One region of the Massilia sp. SYSU DXS3249 genome, then DNA from elsewhere that is predicted to be linked to it. Evidence: predicted binding sites of a transcription regulator. Region 1 holds the regulator's gene; each other region holds the start of a gene.
What was found. Region 1 encodes LexA, which represses DNA repair genes until DNA is damaged. Its sites were predicted from a motif close to ACTGTATNNNNATACAGT; they were not measured.
Positions count from the first base shown of each region.

Region 2: a site for LexA is predicted at 1,872-1,889, ahead of recA (recombinase RecA). Genes of this name have one in related genera too.
Region 3: a site for LexA is predicted at 1,734-1,751, ahead of ACWCIA_RS10810 (DNA topoisomerase IV subunit B). Genes of this name have one in related genera too.
Region 4: a site for LexA is predicted at 2,139-2,156, ahead of ACWCIA_RS06455 (ATP-dependent helicase). Genes of this name have one in related genera too.

Region 1 is NZ_JBSIPX010000026.1:33,168-37,741, reverse strand. It holds gene purF (amidophosphoribosyltransferase) at 1-98, shown strand, start outside; gene ACWCIA_RS21855 (cystathionine gamma-synthase family protein) at 115-1,356, shown strand; gene ACWCIA_RS21850 (tetratricopeptide repeat protein) at 1,384-2,109, shown strand; gene lexA (transcriptional repressor LexA) at 2,308-2,943, opposite strand; gene rpsF (30S ribosomal protein S6) at 3,179-3,568, shown strand; gene priB (primosomal replication protein N) at 3,599-3,892, shown strand; gene rpsR (30S ribosomal protein S18) at 3,930-4,220, shown strand; gene rplI (50S ribosomal protein L9) at 4,257-4,574, shown strand, end outside.
Region 2 is NZ_JBSIPX010000015.1:71,410-75,983, forward strand. It holds gene ACWCIA_RS17110 (sensor histidine kinase N-terminal domain-containing protein) at 1-1,082, opposite strand, end outside; gene ACWCIA_RS17115 (response regulator) at 1,036-1,749, opposite strand; gene recA (recombinase RecA) at 1,952-3,031, shown strand; gene recX (recombination regulator RecX) at 3,104-3,562, shown strand; gene ACWCIA_RS17130 (DUF2889 domain-containing protein) at 3,943-4,506, shown strand.
Region 3 is NZ_JBSIPX010000007.1:157,517-162,090, forward strand. It holds gene ACWCIA_RS10800 (gamma-glutamyl-gamma-aminobutyrate hydrolase family protein) at 1-777, opposite strand, end outside; gene ACWCIA_RS10805 (response regulator) at 851-1,651, opposite strand; gene ACWCIA_RS10810 (DNA topoisomerase IV subunit B) at 1,964-3,961, shown strand; gene parC (DNA topoisomerase IV subunit A) at 4,060-4,574, shown strand, end outside.
Region 4 is NZ_JBSIPX010000004.1:54,408-58,981, reverse strand. It holds gene ACWCIA_RS06455 (ATP-dependent helicase) at 1-2,099, opposite strand, end outside; gene ACWCIA_RS06450 (hypothetical protein) at 2,551-2,769, opposite strand; gene ACWCIA_RS06445 (hypothetical protein) at 3,003-3,179, shown strand; gene ACWCIA_RS06440 (chromate transporter) at 3,216-3,818, shown strand; gene ACWCIA_RS06435 (chromate transporter) at 3,815-4,414, shown strand; gene fghA (S-formylglutathione hydrolase) at 4,491-4,574, shown strand, end outside.

The DNA.
Region 1 (4,574 bases):
ACCTGGAAACGGCGCGCCACAACGGCGGCAAGGGCGTGTCGCAGGAAGACGTGGTGCGTACCCAGCTGAACCTCAATCCGGCGGTCGCCGCCGAGTAATGTCACGGGCCTGCCCATGAGCGAACAGAAACAGTACGGTTTCACCACCACGATCCTGCACAACGACCGCCGCAAGGCGATCGAGCAGGGCTCGCTGCACAAGCCGATCCACACCTCGGTGGCCTTCGGCTACGGCGACGCGCGCCAGCTTGCCTCTGTGTTCCAGGGCAAGGAGCCGGGCTTCCGCTACGGCCGCCAGGGCAACCCGACGGTCGCCGCGCTGGAAGACAAGATCACGAAGATGGAAGACGGCGTGGCCAGCCTGTGCTTCGGCACCGGCATGGCGGCCATCGGCGCGCTGTTCCAGGCGCTGCTGCGCGCCGGCGACCATATCGTCTCGTCGAGCTTCCTGTTCGGGAACACCAACAGCCTGTGGCAGACGGTGGCCGGGCAGGGTGTCGGCGTCGATTTCGTCGACGCCACCGACGTCGCCAACGTGGAAGCCGCCCTGCGCCCGGAGACGCGCCTCGTGTTCGTCGAGACGGTCGCCAATCCGCGCACCCAGGTGGCCGACCTGGCCCGCATCGGCGAGCTGTGCCGCGAGCGCGGCATCCTGTACGTGGTCGACAACACGATGACCACGCCCTGGCTGTTCCGCCCGAAGGCGGTCGGCGCCGGGCTGGTGGTCAATTCGCTCACCAAGTCGATCGGCGGGCACGGCATCGCCCTGGGCGGCGCCCTGACCGATACCGGCCTGTTCGACTGGAGCGCCTTCCCGAACATCGCCGCCAACTTCCGCAAGCAGCCGGCAACGGCCCAGGGCATGGCGCAATTGCGCGCGAAGGCCCTGCGCGACTTCGGCGCCGCCCTCGGCCCGGAAGCGGCCCACCACATCGCCGTCGGCGCCGAAACGCTGGCGCTGCGCATGGAACGCACCTGCGCGAATGCGCTGGCGCTGGCGCAGATGCTGGAAGCCGACGAACGTGTCGCTGCCGTCCACTACCCGGGCCTGGCCTCGCATCCGCAGCATGGCATCGTGCGCGAGCTGTTCCGGGCCGGCGGTTCGCTGCTGAGCTTCGAGCTGAAGGAGGGGATCGACTGCTTCGATTACCTGAACCGCCTGCAGCTCGCAATTCCCGCCAGTAACCTGGGCGACACCCGCACGCTGGTGATCCCGGTCGCGCACACGATCTTCTTCGAGATGGGCGCCGAGCGCCGCGCCAGCATGGGGATCGCCGAATCCCTGATCCGGGTGTCGGTCGGCATCGAAGACACCGGCGATTTGCTGGACGACTTCCGCAGCGCGCTGTCCGCCTGAACGCTTGCCTTGCCACGACGGGGAACCATGAACAAGAAGATGATGCTGGTGGCCGGCCTGCTGCTGGCCGGGCTTGCCCACGCGGGCGAGCTCGACGACGCCAAAGCGCTGTTCGAGCAGAAGAAGTATCCGGAAGCATTCAAGCTGTACACCAAACTGGCCAACGCCGGCAACGTCGACGCCCAGCAGCACCTGGGCCAAATGTACTGGTACGGCGAGGCCGGCACGGTCGACGAGGACAAGGCCCGGATGTGGTTCCAGAAGGCTGCGGCCAAGGGCAACAAGGTGGCGGCGGCCTCGCTGGACGTGATGCAGCAGCGCGTCGCACGCCGCGCGGACATCGAGCACTGGGTCAGCCGCTACGACGGCACGGACCTGAAGTCAGGCAAGTTCGCCTGCGCGGCGCCGCGGATTCCGGCGGTCTCCAAGCAGTCCGAGGAAATCGACCGGGTATCGAAGGCGATCGCCAAGTGGCAGGACTGCTACAACGGATTCGTGACGAACCTGAACGCGGTCTCGCCCTTAGCCGAGCGCATTCCTGCCGATATCGCCAAGCTGATGAATGCCTCGGAGACCGAGCGTGCGCACAAGCACCTGGCGCAGGTACAGGAAAACCTCGCGGAAGAGGCCAAGGTCAGCGCCAAGCTGGTGCTGGCCGACGTCGCCGTCTGGCGCCAGGCGACCGAGGCGTATGTGGGCGAGCACAATGCGATCATCAAGAACTTGCCGAAAGACGACTCGCTGCGCAAGTAAGCGAAGTCCACCGGTTGCCGCCTTTCGTAGGGTGGGCACTTGTGCCCACGCGGTATCACCGTCCGCTGTAAGGCGACATTGCCGCCAAGTGGTAACAATTCGATTTACGAACGCCGGACCGCGTGGACTCGAGAGTCCACCCTACAAGTGCAATACCCGGAAAAAAGGCCGCTGAACGCGGCCTTTGTCACATCAAGCTCAATGCCAGCTGCGCATCAGCCCGACCGCCAGCCCCTCGAGCGCGAACTCGTCGCCCGGTTCCACGCGAATGACCTTGAAATCCGGATTTTCCGGCAGCAGCTCGATCAGTTCGCCCGTCTTGCGGTAACGCTTGACGGTGACGTCCTCGCCGATGCGGGCGACGACGATCTGGCCGTTCTTGGCGCTGTCGATTTTCTTCACGGCGAGGAAGTCGCCGTCCATGATGCCGGCGTCGCGCATCGACCAGCCGCGTACCTTCAGCAGGAAGTCGGGGCGGGCGCCGAACATGGCGGGGTCGACGTTGTAGGTGGCTTCGACGTGTTCCTGGGCCAGGATCGGCGAACCGGCGGCGACGCGGCCGACCAGCGGCAGCGACATCAGCAGCGCGGCAGGAACGTGCGGTACCGGTGCCGGCAGCGAAGAGCCGATCAGGCGGATGCCGCGCGAGGTGCCGGAAACGATTTCGATCGCGCCTTTGCGGGCGAGCGCCTGCAGGTGCTCCTCGGCGGCGTTGGCCGACTTGAAGCCCAATTCCTTCGCGATCTCGGCACGGGTCGGCGGGAAGCCGGTGTTGTCGATCGCTTCCTTGATCAGGTCAAGGATCTGTTGTTGCCTTGCGGTGAGCTTGAGCATGGATCTGCCACGGGTGGGTTAATGATTCAGACTGTATTTTTGTACAGTATTTCGGCGAATGCAAGGGAAATCACGAAAAATTAACGATTTCCACCCGGGAAGTTGTAGCGGCGGGGCGACGATGGCCCAGGATTGTGTTGACGCCCGTATCGCGTTATAATTGCCGGCTTTCCCTTCCCACACTCGTCTTGACGCCGAGGTGGGCATTTGTTTAAACGTCCTTAAGGAGTGTTGCATGCGTCATTATGAAATCGTTTTTATCGTCCACCCGGACCAAAGCGAGCAAGTCCCGGCGATGATCGAGCGTTACAAGGCCAGCGTCACCGCACGCGGCGGTAACATCCATCGCGTGGAAGACTGGGGCCGCCGCCAGATGGCTTACCAGATCCAGAAGCTGCCGAAGGCACACTACATCTGCATGAACATCGAGTGCGACAACGAGACCCTGGTCGAGCTGGAAACCGCATTCAAGTTCAATGATGCCGTGCTGCGTCACCTGACCGTGAAGATGAAGAAGGCTGAAACCGCTCCGTCGCCAATGATGAAGTCGGTCCAGCGCGAAGACGCAGCCAAGAGCCACCGCGCAGAAGCCCCGGCTGCTGCCCCGGCCCCAGCTGCTGCCTAAATTTCTTTCGCCAGGAATCGTGAACAAGAAGTGAACCAGCTCCAGGTCGTCGCGACGATTGCTGAACGCGACGTACTGCGCTACACCCCCGCCGGCGTGCCGGTCGTCTCGGCAATCCTGATGCACAGTTCGCAGCAGGTCGAGGCAGGGGTCGCCAGGCTGGTCGAGTTCGAAATTGCCGCGTTCGCCGCGGGTGAAATTTCGGGCCGCTTCGCCAGCGCCGAGTTGGGCGCAGCCCACCAGTTCACGGGATTTTTGGCCAGGAAGAATCGCAACAGCAAAGCCCTGGTGTTTCACATCATTGATTTCAGTGCCGCCGCTTAAAGAATGAGCGGCCACCTTTTAGATACAGGAGCCTCAAATGGCATTCGGTAAAAAGTTCGACAAAAACAAAGCCAAAGAAAAACTGAAGCGCAAACAGCAGAACCCGCTGTTCAAGCGCAAGAAGTTCTGCCGCTTCACCGCTGCAAACGTGGAACAGGTTGACTACAAAGACGTCGACACCCTGAAGGACTTCGTCCAGGAAAACGGCAAGATCATGCCTGCACGCCTGACCGGCACCAAGGCGCACTACCAGCGCCAGGTCGACACCGCGATCAAGCGCGCACGCTACCTCGCGCTGCTGCCGTACACCGACCTGCACAACGCCTAATCGGCGCCGTACAGTCCGAATTTTCTGGAGAAAAATATGCAAGTTATCCTTTTGGAAAAAGTTGTTAACGTCGGCAACCTGGGCGACGTGGTCAAGGTCAAGGACGGTTACGCACGTAACTTCCTGATCCCGCAGAAGATGGCCCGCCGCGCGACCCAGGCGGCTGTGGCCGAGTTCGAAGTCAAGCGCGCCGAGCTGGAAAAAGCAGCAGCTGAAAAGCTGTCGGCTTCGCAAGCACAAGGCGAAAAGCTGAACGGCATGACCATCACCATCGGCCAGAAGGCCGGCGTTGACGGTCGCCTGTTCGGTTCGGTCACCAACTTCGATATCGCCGAAGCCCTGACCAAGCAAGGT
Region 2 (4,574 bases), on a different contig from region 1:
CCCGCATGCGGCTGGTTTTCCGCGCGCGCCAGGGCCAGCAGCTGGTTGACGAGGCGGGTCGCCGACTCCGAGCTTTTTGCCAGCTGCTCGAGCGAACGGTGGATCTCGCCCGGATCGACCTGGCGCAGCGCGAGTTCCGACTGCATGCGCATGCCGGCCAGCGGGGTCTTCATCTGGTGGGCGGCGTCGGCAATGAAACGCTTCTGCATCTCGATGGTCTGGGCCAGGCGCCCCAGCATGTCGTTGAGCGAGCCGACCAGCGGCGAAATTTCTTCCGGCACCTGGCGCGAGTCGATGGGAGAGAGGTCGTCCGAAGGGCGCGCGCGGATGCGTTCCTGGAGTTCGGCCAGCGGCGACAGGCCGCGCGAGAGGGCGAACCAGACCAGGGCCAGGATGATCGGCAGGATGATGAACTGGGGCAGGATCACGCCCTTGATGATCTCGTTGGCGAGCAGGGCGCGCTTGTCGAGCGTCTCGGCCACCTGCACCAGGGCGCGCCGTCCGGGCGTGCCGGGCGAGGCCAGCGGATCGAGGTTGACGTAGAGGTAGGCCACGCGCAGCGGGTTGCCCTGCAGCGCCGCATTGCGGAAGTGCACGGCGCCGTCCATCTCGGCTTCCTCGGCGCGCGGGCGCGGCAGCTCGCGGTCGCCGTCCACGTGGCGGCCGTCGGCGTCGAGCACCTGGAAATACACGCTGTCGACGTCGTCGGCGCGCAGGATGTCGCGCGCGCTGGCGGGCAGGCGGGTGTCGATCGCGCCTTCTTCCACGCGCACCTGCTGGGCCAGCACCGTGACCCGGTTCTCGAGCGCATGGTCGAACGGCTGGTTGGCGATCGATTTCGCGACCAGATAGGTGATCGCGATGCTCATCGGCCACAGCAGCAGCAGCGGGGCCAGCATCCAGTCGAGGATTTCGCCGAACAGCGAATGCTGGATGTTTTCTTCCGGCTCGGGATTGGGCGGCACGTACAGCGGCTCGGGCACACCCGCATCGACCGGCCGCAGGCCGCGATCGCGTCGGTTCACTGGTGCGCGTTCACTTCGAATCGAGGGCAGGCAGGGTGCCGGCGCCGGCCCGGGCATCCGAATATTTTTCCAGGCAATAGCCGAGCCCGCGCACGGTGGCGATGCGCACGCCGCCGACCTCGATCTTCTTGCGCAGGCGGTGGACGTAGACCTCGATGGCGTTGTTCGAGACCTCCTCTCCCCATTCGCACAGGTGGTCGACCAGTTGCTCTTTCGACACCAGGCGCCCGGTGCGCGCCAGCAGGATCTCTAGCAGGCCCAGTTCGCGCGCCGACAGGTCGAGCATCTGGTCGTCGATATAGGCGCTCCTGCCGACCTGGTCGTAGGCCAGCGGACCGTGGCGCACCACCGTCGGGCCGCCGCCTGCGCCGCGCCGGGTGAGGGCGCGCACCCGCGCCTCGAGTTCCGACAGCGCAAAAGGCTTGGCCATATAGTCGTCGGCGCCGAGGTCGAGCCCCTCGACGCGCTGCTCGACCGAGTCGGCCGCGGTGAGGATCAGGACCGGCAGCAGGGACGAGCGCGCCCGCAGGCGGCGCAGCACTTCCAGCCCCGACATCTTCGGCAAGCCCAGGTCGAGGATCAGGAGGTCGAACTCCTGGGTCGAGAGGGCGGTATCGGCCTCCTGGCCGTTGCGCACGCCGTCGATCGCATAGCCGGACTGGCGCAAGGAGCGCGTCAAGCCATCCGCGAGTACGCTATCATCTTCCGCAAGCAAAATTCGCATAAGATCACCCTGTTTTTCGATTAGACCGCCTGGTCGCAGCTATTGTGTTTGATTTATCGCAACAATGCGAGCCTTCTCCAACACATAGCCAAGGATTCGGCTAGATACCGCTTGCCAAAACCACTGGATTTTTATACAGTACTACCTATTGAAATGCGCGACGGCGCCCCTACTTACGAAGCTCCAAGACTGAGAGAAAATTATGGACGACAAAAAAGTAGTACACAACGCTGCTGAAAAAGGCAAGGCACTGGCAGCGGCACTCGCGCAGATCGAAAAGCAGTTCGGCAAGGGTTCGGTGATGCGCATGGACGCCAACATGCCGGTCGAAGAAGTGCAGACCGTCTCGACCGGCTCGCTCGGCCTGGACATCGCACTCGGCGTCGGCGGCCTGCCGCGCGGCCGTATCGTGGAAATCTACGGTCCGGAATCGTCGGGTAAAACCACGCTGACGCTGCAGACCATCGCCCAGATGCAGAAACTGGGTGGCACCTGCGCGTTCATCGACGCCGAGCACGCGCTCGACGTGACCTACGCACAAAAGCTGGGCATCAAGCTCGACGAGCTGCTGATCTCCCAGCCGGACACCGGCGAGCAGGCACTGGAAATCACCGACGCGCTCGTGCGTTCGGGCTCGGTCGACCTCGTGGTCATCGACTCGGTGGCGGCACTGACCCCGCGCGCCGAGATCGAAGGCGACATGGGCGATTCCCTGCCTGGCCTGCAAGCCCGTCTGATGTCGCAGGCACTGCGCAAGCTGACCGCCTCGATCAACCGCACCAACACGCTGGTCATCTTCATCAACCAGATCCGCATGAAGATCGGCGTGATGTTCGGCAGCCCGGAAACCACGACCGGCGGTAACGCACTGAAGTTCTACGCCTCCGTGCGCATGGACATCCGTCGTACCGGCTCGATCAAGTCGGGTGACGAGGTCATCGGTAACGAAACGAAGGTCAAGGTCGTCAAGAACAAGATCGCGCCACCGTTCCGCGAAGCCCACTTCGACATCCTGTACGGAGAAGGCACCTCGCGCGAAGGCGAAATCCTGGATCTGGGCGCCGACAACAAGATCGTCGAGAAGTCCGGTTCCTGGTACAGCTACAACGGCGAACGCATCGGCCAGGGCAAGGACAACGCCCGCCTGTTCCTGAAAGACCGCCCAGCCCTGGCGCGCGAAATCGAGAACAAGGTCCGTGCAGCACTCGGCGTGCGTGAGCTGCCGCCAGTCGCTGGCGACGCCGGCGACGACAAGCCGAAGCTGAAAGCCGTCTCGGAGTAATCGGCCGGGGTCGGGCCGGCTGGCTTGCACCTGCAAGCCGCAAGCCCTGGCCCCAGCTGATGTGCTGTCATCATGCGCGCACCCGTATTGAGCCTGAAAGCCCGGGCGCTGCGCTTCCTCTCCATGAGGGAGCACAGCCGCCTGGAGCTCAAGCGCAAGCTGGCGCGCCATGCCGAGGAGGGCGACGACATCGACGCCCTCCTCGATTTTTTAGAGAAGAACAACTGGCTGTCGCAGGAGCGTTTCGCCGAATCGCTGATTCATCGAAAAGCCTCGCGCTACGGCAACAGCCGTGTCATGGCCGAGCTGCAAAGCCATGGCGTCAACGGCGAGGCGCTGGCCGAACTGAAGTCCGGCCTGGCCGAAAGCGAGACCGCCCGTGCGGTCGAAGTCTGGCAGCGCAAATTCGGCACCGTCGCGCAAGACGCGGCCGAGCGCAGCAAGCAGATGCGTTTCCTGATGGCGCGCGGCTTTTCCAGCAGCGCCGTGCGTGCGGCGCTCAAGGGCGCGCCCGAGGATGACGACTTCTGAGCTTGTCCGCAGGCTGTCCGCTTGCCTGTATTACTCATCTGTACCCTCATCTGTGACGATCCCAGGCGCCAGCGCGGAGCGCCATCCGCCGATATGCGTTTGCATATTCCTCAACGACGGATGGCGCTGCGCGCTGGCGCTTTTTTACGCCCCTTGGGTTTGCGGTCGCAACATTGACAAGCTTGCCACCTTCGACCGCTGCGGTGCCCGGCAGGCGTCGTCACGCACCATGTTGCAGTGCAACCGGCTGCGGCCTGTGCTAAACTTTCACGGTTTAAGCAGCGCCGCATGAGCGGTTGTTGCCGCAGAAGCTGCGGCAACGTGCATCAGCACACCGGCTGCCACCTTGTTTGCCGATCAATCGGCACGTTTGTTTTTTTATGCCCCTGTCTTCTCCCGCCCCGCGCTCCCTGCGGCATACTCGCGCCATTACTGTCGAAGCGTACGCGCGCGACGATGGCCTGTGGGATCTTGACGCGCGCATTCGCGACATCAAGGCGCGCGACATCGTGCTTGCCTCCGGCAACCGTCCGGCCGGCACCGCCGTGCACGACCTGAGCCTGCGCATTACCATCAACCGCGACCTCGAGATCGTCGACGCCGAAGCCGCGTCCGATGCGGTGCCGTATCCCGGCTACTGCGACACGATCGGCCCCGCTTACAAAAAGCTGGTGGGACTGTCGCTTGCCAAACATTTCCGGTTGCACCTGAAAGACCGCCTCTCGGGCGTGCTCGGCTGCACCCACCTGACCGAACTGGCGCAGGTCTTGCCCACCGCGGCAATCCAGGCCTTCGCCGATGACGAGTTCGAGACACGCAGCGCCGCCAATGATGGCGACGCGGTGCGTCCGTACGAGATCGACCGCTGCCACGCGCTGCGCGCCGACGGCCCCGCCGTGGCACAGTATTATCCGCGCTGGGTAATCAAGGCCATCACGGGTTAGCATTCGGGGTTAACATCCGATGTCGAAGTTTTTAATCAACTACTAAATCAGTAACAGAAGAAGGGACG
Region 3 (4,574 bases), on a different contig from region 1:
CTCCTTGACGGCTTGGTGGTGGATCGAATTGACGATCGGCCGCTGCACATGCGGGAACATGCGTCCCAGCGAGGAGCCCGGCGGGAATTCGATCGCGTGGCGGTGGGCGTCGTAGTCGGTGTGGACGTGGGCCAGCGCCTCGGGCACGTTGGTCGCCACATCCTGGTACAGGGTGCCGCCGAAGGCCACGTTGATCAGCTGGCAGCCGCGGCACACGCCCAGCACCGGCTTGCCGGCCTCGACGAACTCGTGCAGCAGTTCCAGCTCGTACAAATCGCGCGCCCGGTCGCCGCTCCATTCGGGGCGCGTCGGCGTTTCGGAATAGGTTTGCGGCGACACGTCCGCCCCGCCCTGCAGCACCAGCCCGTCGAGGTGGCGCGCATAGTGGCGCAGCGTGATGTTGCTCGGGTGGAGCAAGCCGTTCGTGTTCACCGTCGGGATCATGAAGACCAGCACGTCGCGCGACATCACCCACTGGGCGATCGACTCTTCCAGGTATTGCAGGTTCTTGCTGCGCAGCCCGGTGGAGCCGGGTTCCGGATGAAAAATGCGCGCCGAGACGCCGATGCGCAGGGTGCGGCGCAGGAGACGGTCGCGCATCGTGCGCCAGCGTGAGGCCAGGACACGCCGAATCAGCGCGAATGGGTTGTCGCCCGGGCGGCTGTAGCGCGCCTGCCCGTCCGAGCGGCGGTCGGGCACGCGCTGCGGCGCGTCGGCGCGCGGCTCCATTGGCGGGCCCGGCGCTTCGCCGCGTTGCGTTGGGTGATCGTCTGCCATGGCTTCAATATAGCCCTGCCATAGCCGCGCACGATTCGAAGTTGTAACAAATGATGATCGTGTACGCGTGCCTTCAGGTGAGGCGCTGCAGCATGGCGACGAGGCTGCGGTCCGCCACGGGCTTGTCGAGCAGGCCCCGCACGCGGGCATCGCGCGCCCGCTCGCTGTCGTAAGGAAACGCCTTGCCGACCAGCAGCACCACGGCCGTGCGTCCCGCCCCTTCCTGCGACTTGATGGCGAAACTCAGCGCATAGGGATCGATGTTGGGCGCCGCAGTATTGATCATGGCCAGCGACACCGGCGTTTCGTCGCACAGGCGCACCGCCATCGGCGCGCTGTCGGTCCAGGCCACCGGCAGCCGGCGATCGCCCAGCAGCCCGGCAAGGTGGTCGCGGAAGGCCCCGCCCTTGTCGACGATCAGCACCTTGCCGTCCCGCGGCGGCTGGCGCCGCAAGGCATTGTCGACGGCGTTCGCGCCGCCCACGCGCGGGCAGCGGCGGCGTTCGGCCAGCAGCGGCGCGCCGCGCGCGGAGAGCAGCGCCAGGGCGCGCTGGCGTTCGACCAGCAGCCTGGCCATCGCCTCGTGCAGGACCCAGGCATCGACGGGCGGCACCACGTGGGCGTAGCCGTCGCCCTCGCTGCCGCCCACCAGCAGGGCCGGCGGCGCGCAGCGCATGCCGTCCAGCTGGGCCAGGGCGGCTGGGCTGGTGCCGTCGGCCAGGACGATGTCGGGTTCCTGCAGGCTGTCGTCATGCAGGCAGGCGTAGAGCGGCCCCGAACGCGGCGCCTGCGCCAGCAGCGCGGCCATGCGTTCGCCGTCTTCGGGCGTGAACCCGAGCAGGCGGACGGCAGTCGGAGTTTTCTGTGCATGCATGATGATCACCCGGTTCGCGCCACCTGAAGCATCCTCCTGTTGTGCTTCGGATCACGCCGGGAACGCCAACCTTGCGATAATAACTGTATGCATGTACAGTATCATCCTCGGCCTACGCCCTCTTTTGACGGTTTCCCAGGGCTGCCGCCCGGCATAACAGCTGCGATGGCAACGCGGTAGCAACCGTGCGTATCAATCTAGTCACGTTTCTCCGCGTTGACAAGGACAATCCGCGCTTAATCGAAAGCACGATTCCTGTTTTTTCCTCACGACAAGATAGAATGCGCAGGCATTCGACAAAACCTGATCAGCATGGCAACCAAGAAACCCGCACCCGATTACAGCGAATCATCCATCCGTGTCCTCAAGGGACTCGAACCCGTGAAGCAGCGCCCGGGCATGTATACCCGGACCGAAAACCCGCTGCACATCATCCAGGAAGTGATCGACAACGCCTCCGACGAAGCGTTGGGCGGCCACTGCAAGAACATCGGCGTCACGCTCAACGCCGACGGCTCCGTGACGGTCGAGGACGACGGCCGCGGCATCCCGGTCGGCATCCACCCGGAAGAAGGCGTCTCCACGGTCGAGATCGTGTTCACGCGCCTGCACGCGGGCGGCAAGTTCGACAAGGGCTCGGGCGGCGCCTATGCCTTCTCGGGCGGCCTGCACGGCGTCGGCGTGTCCGTCACCAACGCGCTCTCGACGCGCCTCGAAATCACGGTGTGGCGCAAGGACGACGAGGGCAACGGCATCCACCGCCTCGCCTTCGAGGACGGCGACGTGGTCGAGCCGCTGACCTCAAGCCCCTTCGAGCGCGGCGGCAAGAAGAACGGCACCCGCGTCACCGCCTGGCCCGACGGCAAATACTTCGATTCGCCGAACATCCCCATGGGCGACCTGCAGCGCCTCCTGCGCTCGAAGGCCGTGCTGCTGCCGGGCGTGACCGTCACGCTCACCATCGAAAAGACCGGCGACGTCCAGACCTGGCGCTACGACGAAGGCCTGCGCGGCTACCTGATGGAAGCCCTGAACGCGAGTTCCAGCGGCCAGACCCTGATCCCGCTGTTCGAAGGCGCCGCCTATGCGCCGGCCGGCGACGAAAGCTTTGCCGAAGGCGAAGGCGCGGCCTGGGTCGTGGCCTGGAACGAGGAAGGCGGCGTCGTGCGCGAGTCCTACGTCAACCTGATCCCGACCCCCAGCGGCGGCTCGCATGAGTCCGGCCTGCGCGACGGCCTGTACGGCGCCGTGAAAGGTTTCGTGGAGCTGCACGGCCTGCTGCCGAAGGGCGTCAAGCTGCTGCCGGAAGACGTGTTCGCACGCGTTTCCTTCGTGCTGTCTGCAAAAGTGCTGGACCCGCAGTTCCAGGGCCAGACGAAGGAACGCCTGAACTCGCGCGACGCCGTGAAACTCGTCTCGACCTTCACCAAACCGCCGCTCGAGCTGTGGCTGAACCAGCACGTCGAATACGGCAAGAAGCTGGCCGATCTCGTCATCAAGCAGGCGCAGTCGCGCATGCGCTCGCTGCAAAAGGTCGAGAAGAAAAAATCCTCGGGCGTGGCCGTATTGCCCGGCAAGCTGACCGACTGCGAATCGACCGACCTGACCCGCAACGAACTGTTCCTGGTCGAGGGCGACTCGGCGGGCGGTTCCGCGAAAATGGGCCGCGACAAGGAATACCAGGCCATCCTGCCGCTGCGCGGCAAGGTCTTGAACACCTGGGAAACCGACCGCGACCGCCTGTTCGCCAACAACGAGATCCACGACATTTCGGTCGCGATCGGGGTCGACCCGCACTCGCAGGGCGATTCGCCCGACCTCACCGGCCTGCGCTACGGCAAGATCTGCATCCTGTCGGACGCGGACGTGGACGGCTCGCACATCCAGGTACTGCTGCTGACCCTGTTCTTCAAGCACTTCCCTGCCCTGTTCCGCCATGGCCACATCTGCATCGCCCGTCCGCCGCTGTACCGCGTCGACGTCCCGCCGCGCGGCAAGAAGCCGCTGCAGAAGCTGTACGCGCTCGACGACGGCGAACTGCTGGCGATCGAGGACAAGCTGAAAAAGGACGGCCTCAAGGAAGGCGCGTGGAACATCTCGCGCTTCAAGGGCCTGGGCGAGATGAACGCCGAACAGCTCTGGGAAACCACGATGAACCCGGACACGCGCCGCCTGCTGCCGGTGGCGCTCGGCGACTTCGACCACAGCGAATCGAGCGCGCGCTTCAACATGTTGATGGGCAAAGGCGAAGCCGCCGCCCGCCGCGCCTGGATCGAGGAACACGGGAACGAAACCGAAGCGGATATTTGATGGGTGTGCGGTGTTGAACCGCACGTAAACCGCGTGCGCATGAATGCGCACCCTACGCGACACGCGGTACAACATCAAGACAATCGAACACACTGAATATGACTACCCAAGCAAGCCTCTTTGAACAAGCTAGCGCGCCGGCCGACGACATCGAAACGCTGACCCTGTCGACCTTCGCCGAGCGCGCCTACCTCGACTACGCCGTCTCGGTGGTCAAGGGCCGCGCCCTGCCCGACGTGGCCGACGGCCAGAAGCCGGTGCAGCGCCGCATCCTGTACGCGATGAACGAACTGGGCCTCGGCCCGACGGCGAAACCGCGCAAGTCCGCAGCCGTGGTCGGCGACGTGCTCGGCAAGCTCCACCCGCACGGCGACCAGTCGGTCTACGACGCGCTGGTGCGCATGGCCCAGGACTTTTCCCTGCGCTACCCGCTGATCGACGGCCAGGGCAACTTCGGCTCGCGCGACGGCGACGGCGCCGCGGCGATGCGTTACACGGAAGCGAGACTCACCCCGATCTCGCGCCTGCTGCTCGACGAGATCGACATGGGCACGGTCGACTTCCAGCCGAACTACGACGGCTCGACCAACGAGCCGCGCACGCTGCCGGCGCG
Region 4 (4,574 bases), on a different contig from region 1:
TTCCAACTATTCCTGGCGCGATCCCGCACCAGCATCCTGACGCTCTCCGGCATCGGCTTCTTCGACTGCACCGTATCCGCCGTGATCCACACGCATTCTTCGAAGTGTTTCAGCATGGCCGGGGTGACGAAACGCGTGCGCGCCGCATACACGTGGCGGTCGCCCATCTGCGCCTGCTGCTTGATGAAGAAGCGGTTCGGCACCACCAGGTGCAGGTGCTCCTTGGCGCGCGTCATCGCCACATAGAGCAGGCGCCGCTCTTCCTCGATCTCCTCGGCGCTGCCGGTGCTCATGTCCGAGGGGATGCAGCCGTCGACCACGTTCAGCACGTGTACCGACTTCCATTCCTGGCCCTTGGACGAATGGATGGTCGACAGGATCAAATAATCCTCGTCGAGCAGCGGCGGGCCGGCGCGGTCGCTGGTGGCTTCCGGCGGGTCGAGCGTGATCTCGGCCAGGAAGGTTTCGCGCGACCCGTAGCCGCCGGCCAGCTGCGCCAGTTGCTCGACGTCGGCGGCGCGCACCTGGGCGTCGTCGTGCAGGCGCTCGAGGTGCGGCAGGTACCAGTTCTTCACCAGTTCGATGTCGGCCGGCCAGCGCAGGCCGGGCGTGCGCAGGCGCCGGTACAGGGTGACGAAGTCATCCCAGTCGCCGCGGCTCTTGCCGGGCGCCTCGAAGCCTTCCACCGCCGCCAGCGCTTCGGGCGCCTCCGCCACCGCGTCCAGCAGGCGCGTGGCCGTGGCCGGGCCGATGCCGGGGATCAGCTGGGCCACGCGAAAGCCCGCCATGCGCCCGTTCGGGTTCTGGGCGAAGCGCAGCACGGCCAGCACGTCCTTGATGTGCGAGGCTTCCAGGAACTTCAGGCCGCCGAATTTTACAAAGGGGATGTTGCGGCGCATGAGTTCCAGTTCCAGCGCCGCGCTGTGGCTGGCGGCGCGAAACAGCACGGCCTGGTGGGTGAGCTTGATGCCCGCTTCGCGGTGCTCGAGGATGCGCTTGCAGACCCAGCGCGCCTGCTCCGCCTCGTCCGGTATCAAGACCAGTTGCGGCAGGCTGCTGGCCGCCTTGTCGGTCCAGAGCGTCTTGGCATGGCGCTCGAGCGCGGCCGCGATGACGGCGTTCGAGGCGTCCAGGATGGGCTGGGTCGAGCGGTAATTGCGGTCGAGCGTGATCACTTCGGCCGGCTGCGAGAACTGCCCGGGGAAATCGAGGATGTTGCGCACTGTCGCGCCGCGGAAGGAATAGATCGACTGGGCGTCGTCGCCGACCACCATCACGCCCTGCCCGTCCGGCTTCATGCCGGTGATGATCGCCGCCTGGAGGCGGTTGGTGTCCTGGTATTCGTCGACCAGCACATGGTCGAACAGCGCGCCGATCTCGGGGCCCAGCTCCGGGTCCGACGCCATCTCGGCCCAGAACAGCAGCAGGTCGTCGTAGTCGAGCACGTTCTGCTCCTGCTTGGCGTCGACATAGGCGCCGAACAGGCGTTTCAGCTCGGCTTCCCACTCGCAGCACCAGGGGAAGGTGCTCTGCAGCACTTGGTCCAGCGGTTCGCGCGAATTGACCACGCGCGAGTAGATCGACAGGCAGGTGCCCTTCAGCGGAAAGCGCTTGGCCGTTGCGGTCAGGCCGATCTCGTGGCGCACCATGCCCATCAGGTCTTCCGAATCGCCGCGGTCGTGAATGGTGAAGGATTCGTCCAGGCCGATGCGCCCGGCATACTCGCGCAGCAGGCGCGCGCCGATGCTGTGGAAGGTGCCGGCCCAGGGCAGCGACGTAAAACCCTGGCCGCTGCCGCCCATCACGCGGTGCAGTACATTGCCGGCACGCTGGGTCATCTCGTTGGCGGCGCGCCGCGAGAAGGTCAGCAGCAGCAGGCGCTGCGGGTCGGCGCCGCACATGATCAGGCGCGCGACGCGGTGCGCCAGCGTGTTGGTCTTGCCGGAACCGGCGCCGGCCACCACCAGCAGCGGCCGCGGCGCAGCGGCGCCGACGTCGTGCTCGACCGCCGCCCGCTGTTCGGGGTTGAGGCTGGCGAAGGGATCGTCAGGGGCAGTGGCGACGGATGGGGCGGTGGTGGCGGAGGCGGCTACGGACATGGGTGGCGGATATCGGGGAAACAGCGGGGAGACAGCGCAACTGTACATTTGTCCAGTGCTGAGTAGCAAGAACATTTTGCAATCCCTGCCGGCAACAGAATCGGGTAAAAGATGCGCCATGCTTGAGCCAAGTTCAAGTAGCACGCGACGCAGTTGGGCTAAGTGACCGGAAACAAAGCGGTTTTTCGGATATCCACAAAGTCTGTGAATAACTTTGTGGAAAAGCGGGGGCTTGACACGGCGCAAACGCGTCGGGATGCGGGTTTCAACAAACTGCCCGTTCGTCGGGCAGCGTCCAAACTACGGAAAATCAAGGACTTGCGCACAGTTGTGCAAGGGTAGTCGAAAGCGGCGCTTCGATAAAAAAAAGAAATTTTTGTGTATAACCACACTTGTTCAGGCGCCACAAAAATGACAGATTTATATCGGATTCTGTAGACGCGCGGAAACTTTACGGTAGAGCCCGGCGCCGCAGCGGTTCGAGCAGCACGCGCTCGATGACGTGGAGCGCAATGTCGTGGGTACGCAGGTATTCGAAGGCGGACATCATGTTGCTGCCGGCCAGGACGGCAATGGCGTCGTCGACGATGGCGCGCTGGCGCAGGTCGCGGCGGGCCTCGCCGGTCGTGACGGTATGGGCATTGGGGAACACGATTGCGGCTGACCTCATCCTGACCTCCCTTGACACGAGTAAATTTCGTTGCGATTGAGTATTCATCAATCCGCGGCAATGTCAATGTCAAGTTTCCATCAAAAACCGGAAATAGTTGTACAGACGGGTGCCCGCGACCGGTGCGCCGCCGGCCGTGCGGCAGGCCTAGAATGGCCGCGTAGTCACGGCCCGCAGTCAAGGCCGCTTTTGGCGCCGCCCCAACCACCTTCAACCCAGCTTGCGAGGAACCCATGACCACGACTCCCGAACCCGACCTGAATCCCGGCGACGAAGCCGCACCCGGCACCGAGGGCGCCGGCGAAGACGTTTGCGAAGCCTGCTCCGGCAGCGGCAAGCTAGCCGACGGCAAATCCTGCCCCCAATGCGGCGGCAGCGGACGCGTGATGCGGGGGATCGGCGGCGGCTGATTGGACGGCAGGCCGGGCCGGCGCGATAATCACGGGATGAGCCCTACTCCCATCGCACCGGCATCCGCGCCAGGCCATCCGCCTCCCCACCCCCGTCCCGCCTCCCTGCTCGACCTGTTCGTCGCCTTCACGCTGCTCGCCCTGCAGGGCTTCGGCGGCGTCCTCGCCGTCGTCCAGCGCGAGCTCGTCGAGCGCAAGCGCTGGCTGACCCAGGAAGAATTCATCGAAGACTGGGCCGTGGCGCAGATCATGCCGGGCCCAAACGTCGTCAACATCTCGATGATGATCGGCGCGCGCTACTTCGGCCTGCGCGGCGCCCTGGCGGCACTGGCCGGCATGCTCGCGATCCCGCTGGTCGTAGTGCTGCTGCTGGCCACCCTGCACGCCGGCTTTGCGGACAACCCGCAGGTGGCGGGCGCCCTGCGCGGCATGGCGGCGGTATCGAGCGGCCTGATCGCCGCGGCCGGGCTGAAGCTGGCCGGCAGCCTGCTGCGCCATCCGCTGCCGCTCCCCGTGTCCGCCGCCATCGCGCTGGCCGCCTTCGGTCTGGTGGCGCTGATGCGCCTGCCGCTCCTGTACGTGGTACTCGGCCTCGGCTCCCTGGGCTGCGTGCTGACCTGGCGGAGCATGCGTCCATGAGTACCGCCGTCGACACCGCGCTCCACATTACCCTCGGCTGGCACGACTGGCTGAACCTGTTCGGCCACTACCTGCTGCTCTCGGCAATGTCCTTCGGCGGGGCCATCTCGATGACGCCCGAGATGCACCGCTTCCTGGTCGAGCAGCAGGGCTGGCTGACCCAGGCCCAGTTCAACGACGCGATCGCCATCGCGCAGGCCGCGCCCGGACCGAACGTGCTGTTCGTCGCGCTGATGGGCTGGAAGGTCGGCCTGAACGCCGGGAGCACCGTGGCCGCCTGGCTGGGCGTGGCCACGACCATGGCCGGCATCCTGCTGCCCTCGTCCATCTTCACCTACCAGGTCGCCCAGTGGGGCCACCGCAACCGCGAGCTGCGCGCCGTGCGCGCCTTCAAGCAAGGCATGGCCCCGGTCGTCATCGCCCTGCTGCTCGCGACCAGCTGGATCCTCGCCACCTCGGCCGGCCAGACCGGCTCCCGGCCGTGGGCGTTGTGGCTGCTGGCGGGCGCCAGCTGCCTCGTCATCTGGCGCACCCGGCTGCACCTGCTGTGGGTGCTCGGCCTGGGCGCCCTGCTCGGCGCGCTCGGCATCGTCTGAACCTGGCTGCAACCGGCTTGCACACGGCCGGGTCGAGGATGGCATACTTGCATCATTGACCACCACGGAGACCGGTATGCTACAACTGCTCAGCGAACACGCCTGCTTCGGCGGCGTCCAGCGTTTCTACCAGCACGATTCGACGGCGATCGGCCAGCCG